DNA from 2 places in the Rheinheimera sp. WS51 genome. Region 1 is predicted to be linked to the other one. Evidence: predicted binding sites of a transcription regulator. Region 1 holds the regulator's gene; the other holds the start of a gene.
What was found. Region 1 encodes FliA, which starts transcription of late flagellar genes. Its sites were predicted from a motif close to GCTAAAGTTNNNNNNNNNNCNGCCGATA; they were not measured.
Positions count from the first base shown of each region.

Region 2: a site for FliA is predicted at 1,021-1,048, ahead of flgK (flagellar hook-associated protein FlgK). Genes of this name have one in related genera too.

Region 1 is NZ_JBOTRC010000009.1:78,950-82,152, forward strand. Features, by position in the region: gene ACRCA4_RS11235 (chemotaxis protein CheW) at 1-423, opposite strand, end outside; gene ACRCA4_RS11240 (protein phosphatase CheZ) at 439-1,185, opposite strand; gene cheY (chemotaxis response regulator CheY) at 1,211-1,582, opposite strand; gene ACRCA4_RS11250 (RNA polymerase sigma factor FliA) at 1,636-2,355, opposite strand; gene ACRCA4_RS11255 (MinD/ParA family protein) at 2,352-3,203, opposite strand, start outside.
Region 2 is NZ_JBOTRC010000004.1:1,343-4,545, reverse strand. Features, by position in the region: gene flgJ (flagellar assembly peptidoglycan hydrolase FlgJ) at 1-996, shown strand, start outside; gene flgK (flagellar hook-associated protein FlgK) at 1,102-3,108, shown strand; gene flgL (flagellar hook-associated protein FlgL) at 3,112-3,203, shown strand, end outside.

The DNA.
Region 1 (3,203 bases):
TGCAACAGCACCAGGAGCAACTTCGTTTTCAGAGGCAGGTTCACTGTAAAAGTGTAAAGCTTGAAGTAACTCAGCGGGTGCTGGGGTTAATGGTTGGCGATGTATTACAGCAACAAACATGGCATTAATGCTGTCTAAAGCTTGTAAAATAACATCCATTAATTCAGCGGTGACTTGTCGCTTGCCTGTTCTTAGAATATCAAAAACATTTTCAGCACCATGGCAGGCGTCAACTAGTTCAGTTAATGCTAAAAAACCAGCGCCACCTTTAACGGTATGAAAGCCGCGAAATATAGCATTTAATAGATTTGCGTCGTCAGGGTTATTTTCTAACTCAACTAATTGTTCTTGCAATAATTCAAGAATCTCACCTGCTTCGACAAGGAAGTCCTGTAAAATATCTTCATCCATATCAAAGCTCATGCATGAATACCTCTATTAAAAGCCTAAACTTGACAGTAAGTCATCAACATCACCCTGATCTGTTACCACGTCTTCTCGCTCTGCGGCATCTAAGATAGGACCTTCGGCATCTCGTGTTATTGCTTTTGGTTTACTTTTTACTGTTGAGCCTGATGTATTTGAATGATTAAAAGCAGTTAACAGCCCGAGCAAACTTTCTTCAACCTCACGAACCAACTCAATTACTCGGCTAAGAATTTGCCCTGTAAGATCTTGGTAGTCTTGTGCCATTAATACATCAGTTAATAAACCATTTAATGTTTTAGAATCATTATTAGCTTGTACTAAAAAGCCATCCAAATTGTGGCATAAACTTTTAAACTCACCTAACTGCAGCTGCCTTTGCATTAAACGCTGCCATTGCGGTTGAATAATATTGAGCTGTTGAGAAATGTTATCAGCTATAGGCAAACAGGACTCTACCGCATCCATAGTACGGTTAGCTGCCTGTTCCGTCATGCCAATTACATGGGCTAATCGTTTTTTAGCGTCAGGAATATCTTCTTCAAGTAGGTTATTTAAAGAAGGATCAACATGAAAATTCTCTAAAGAGTCGTGTAGCTGCCGAGTTAACTTACCAACTTCTTCAAATAGTTCAGATGCACTAGGTACAACTAGTGTTTGAACTAGCTCATTAGCTGCATCAACTTGCTCTGACTCCATAAACTCAACCAGTTGCCGAGCTTGTTCTAATGTAATTATCGGTTCAGTTTTCATCGTCATACTAAGACTCTCCTGTCAGTGACGATTAGCCTAAACGCTCAAAGACTTTTGCCAATTTTTCTTGTAATGTTGCAGCAGTAAAAGGCTTCACAATATAGCCATTCACCCCAGCCTGCGCAGCTGCAATAATTTGCTCTTTTTTAGCTTCTGCTGTAACCATTAATACAGGTATATGCTTTAGTTTTTCGTCCGCGCGTATAGCGCGAAGCAAATCGATACCTTGCATTCCAGGCATATTCCAATCCGTTACCACAAAATCAAAGTCTGCACCTTGAAGCATAGGTAAGGCGGTACTGCCATCATCAGCTTCCGAAACATTGGTAAAGCCGAGATCACGTAATAGGTTTTTTATTATTCGTCTCATAGTTGAAAAGTCATCAACTACAAGAATTTTCATGTTTTTATCCAAAATCTCCTCCAACGAGATATTACAGCTAACTCAGTATAAGGTTAGACCCAATTCTGCATTCTGGCTTTTAATCTAACAAGTGCCTGACTATGTATCTGACTAACACGTGATTCGCTTACGTTTAGCACAGCACCAATCTCTTTTAAATTTAGCTCTTCATTATAATATAAAGATAATACTAGTGCTTCACGTTCAGGTAAATTGCTTATAGTAGACACTAAGTCTTGTTGAAATGCATTATTAGCTTGGATATCAAATAAATCATCGCTACCAGCATCATCACTGCTTACGATTACATCTTCAGAAACACCAAGATCTTCAATACCAATAATTCTACCACTGCTAATATCACTAAGTATATGATGATACTCATCTAAGGATATATTCAGTTTTTCCGCCACTTCATAATCTTTTACATCACGGCCATAGGCAGCTTCTAGTTCGGCTACAGTATCGGCAATTAAACGCGCATTACGATGTACTGAGCGCGGCGTCCAATCGCCTCGGCGCATTTCATCTAACATTGCACCTCTAATGCGAATACCTGCAAAGGTTTCAAAACTTGCGCCTTTACTACCATCAAAATTCTTTGCTGCTTCAATTAAACCTATCATACCAGATTGAATCAAGTCATCTACCAGCACGCTTGCCGGTAATCGCGCTAACAAATGATAGGCAATACGCTTAACTAAAGTCGTGTGCTGATCTATCAATTGCTGCATGCGATCAACACCGCCATAAGCTGCTAGTTTACTATTCACACTAAGCCTCGTTCCGGATGAGAGTCAATTAATTGCTCTAAAAAAAACTCTAAATGCCCTGATGCCATATTAGGTAATGGCCACTTACCGGCTTTTAACGCTAAACTCTTAATTGCCATGCTTGCTGGTGTTTTTGGAAATGCCTCAATAAAGGCTTTTTGCTTACGTGCCGCTTTGCGGACATTTTCATCATAGGGTATAGTTGCAACTAATTCGAGATTTACATTTAAAAAGCGGTCAGTTACTCGTGTTAACTTAGCAAAAAGCTCTTGCCCCTCTTTTATGCTTCGCACCATATTGGCAACAATTTTAAACTTATCAACACCATGATCTCGGCTTAGTATTTTCATTAATGCGTAAGCATCAGTGATTGATGATGGCTCATCACAGACAACAACAAGCACATCTTGCGATGCGCGGGAAAAACTAAGTACCATATCTGAAATACCAGCGGCAGTATCAACTAATAAGACATCAACACTGGTTTGCATTTCACTAAAAGCACGAATAAGTCCAGCATGTTCTGCCGGAGCCAGCTCTGTCATGCTTTGTGAGCCAGACGAAGCCGGTATAATTTTGATACCAAAAGGCCCGTCAATAATTATATCGTCTAAAGATACTTCACCTGACAATACATGTGATAAATTTTTGTCTACTCGAAGACCCAACATTACATCACAGTTAGCTAAACCTAAATCAGCGTCAAGCACCATAACACTTTTGCCTAATTGCGATAACGCCATGGCCAAGTTAAGCGAAACATTGGTTTTACCAACGCCGCCTTTACCACCACTAATTGAAATAACTTTTACCATCTGCTTATTCATTTTTCTAAGGCCAGTAGCTTG
Region 2 (3,203 bases), on a different contig from region 1:
AATGTGTCTTATCATGACTTAACTAGCCTGCAGAATATCCGCAGCCAGTCGAAAAGTGATCAACCCGGTGCATTGCGTCAGGCGGCTGAGCAATTTGAAGCAATTTTTGTCAGCATGTTATTAACGAGTATGCGCAAAGCGGGTGAAGCTTTTGAAGCAGAAGGCATGATGAACAGCCAAACCACTAAGTTTTATCGTGATATGCATGATAGCCAATTAGCCACAGATTTAGCTAAAAATGGCAGCTTAGGTTTAGCCGATTTAATGGTGCAACAACTTAGCCCGTCAGTACCAAAAAAAAGCATGGTCGGTCAGCCTATGCCATTGCCTCAAGCAGAAGCTATGGCCTTACCAACACAGCGCCAAGCGGTAACGCAAATTATGCCAACGGGCTCAACTATGCCGCCTGCGGCGCTAATTAAAGCCCAGTCGAATTTAAACCTTGATGCTGCAAAAGAGAAAGCAATAACTCAGGCGCAGGCTAAATGGCAAATTAATAGCCCAGAAGATTTTGTTAAAGCCTTGCTGCCGGCGGCTAAACAAACCGCTAAAGTGCTAGGCTTAGATCCCATGGCACTTATTGCACAAGCAGCCTTAGAAACAGGCTGGGGCCAACGAATGATAAAAGGTGCCAATGGCCAGCAAAGCTTTAATTTCTTTGGTATTAAAGCCAATAATGGCTGGCAAGGCAAAACAGCGATAGTTAATACGTTAGAATATCGTCAAGGTGTTGCCCAAAAAGAGCAAGCTGCTTTTAGATCATACGCATCACCAGAACAAAGCTTACAAGACTATAGCAACTTTATTCTTAATAATCCGCGCTACCAGCAAGCAGTGCAAGCGACCGATGACACTGAGCAATACTTTACGCAGTTACAAGCAGCGGGTTATGCAACAGATCCTGCTTATGCTAAAAAAATTATGGCGGTTTATCAAAGCCCAGTATTTAATCAATTAAGGCAAGAGCAGCATAGTGAGGCAACTAATGCAGAGTAATGCAGCCGTTGTTTATAAAATAATACTCAAGAAAGTGCAACAGGTGCCGATAAAGACGGTAATAACGTTTAACTTGGCCTGCTATAGCCTATTAGGGAGCTAGATATGTCAGATAATTTACTCAAAATTGGTACTTCTGCCGTATTAGCCAATAATAGTCTGCTTAATACCACAGGTAATAATATTGCCAATATCAATACGCCAGGCTATGTGCGGCAGCGTACTGAGTTTGAAGCTCAGCAATTTGGCTTAGGCGTAGGTCGGGGTACTACAGAGCGGTTGGTTAATGAGTTTACACTGAAGCAAATGCGCCGAGACACATCTAACTTAGCCTTTGCTAGCCAATTTGTTAATGAAGCCAATCGGGTAGATGCCTTATTTTCTAACCCAGCCAATAGCATTGCAACGGGAATGAATGACTTATTTGCGCAAATTCAAACGGCGAATAATGATCCTACCCAGTTATCGAATCGACAGCTTATTATTGGCTCTGCGCAGTCTTTAGTTGATCGTTTTGATGGTATGTCTAATTTAATTTTAGACCAAGAAAAATACGTTAATCAGCAACTAGATATATATGTTACTGAGACGAATAATTTAATTACCCAAATCGCGACATATAATAAAGACATTGCCTCTTACGGCAATGGCGCAACACGACCGGTGCCACTAGATTTGCTTGATAAGCGTGATAATGCCATTTTGAAATTATCTGAAATGCTTGAAGTCACTACTTTAGATGCAGATAACGGCGAAAAACTCGTCTTTATGGCCGGTGGTCAGTCATTAGTGGTAGAGCAAGGCGATTTTCAGTTATTAACGCTACGGGGTGAGCCTGATCCGGCGCGTAAAGAGTTGCAATTACAACTTAACTCTAAAAAATCAGTACTGCGCGATGTTAATGTTAAAGATATTGGCGGTAAACTTGGCGCGGTTGTGGCGTTTCGTGAAGAAATTCTTGATCCCACTCAGCGTCAGCTAGGTCAGTTAGCGTTAACCATAGCTGACTCTATGAATAGCCAAAATAAACTAGGGATGACCTTAAATGGTGACATTGGTAAAAATTTATTTAATTTACCTAGCTTTGAAGGATTAAGCTTCGCGGGCAATTCAGGTAGCCTTAGCTATCAAATTGAGCCCGGTAAATCGGGGCAATTACCTGCGACCGACTTTATGGTAACAGTCACATCGGCAACAGAAGTATTAGTGCAAGCCGTTGACGCTAAAGGTAATGTTATCCCAGGTTCAGAAAAAACGATCTCAGGGTTAAACTTTTCAACTGACGTGACAATAAGCGAGGACGACTCACCGGATCAAGATTTATTTGGTTTAGAGATAACATTAAGCAGTTCGTCGGTAGTCGGCGATAAGTTTTTACTTAACCCGCTTAACACAGCTGCGCGTCGTTTAGATATGGCAACAAACCGACCTGAAGATATTGCTTTAGCAAGCCCAGTGCGTGGTAATGCGGCTAATACTAACTTAGGTAATGGCCAAGTTGAAGAGTTAACCGTAAGCTCAACAGATACCAGTCCAGATCCGTTTTTAGCTAATGCACCTTATACTGTAACGTATTTAGGTGGTGATCAATTTGAAATTACCGATAGTGCAGCGACAACTGTCACGGCGACTTTTACTTCAAACAATTATAACGAAATTTTAAAACAAGCCGGTATTGCTGATGACTTAGGTTTTGATTTTAATATCAGTGGTCAGCCTAAGCCAGGCGATAGTTTTACGTTAGAATTTAATCGCGATGGTTTTAATGATAACCGTAATGGATTAGCTTTTGCTGATTTACAAAATAGTTCAACCATGCGACGCAGTGCAGACTCTACCTCGGGTGCAGCAACAAATAAATATAGTTTTAATCAGTCTTATGCAACTATGGTAGGCAGTATAGGTGAGCGTACTCGGCAAGCTAGAACCAGCGAAGAAGCCAATGCGGCTATTTTAGAGCAAACAACACAATGGTATGAGTCGTTATCTGGCGTTAGTCTAGACGAAGAGGCGGCGAATTTAGTCCGTTTTCAACAAAGCTATGCTGCGGCCTCGAAGATTATATCTACGTCGCAAACCATTTTTGACACCCTATTACAGGCGGTGAGGTAAATTATGCGTCTCTCTTTTAATATGCAATTTAGTCAAAGTTTAAACGGGATCTTAGATGCGCAGAAAAAAATGTCGCGCGCTGAGGAGCAATTGGT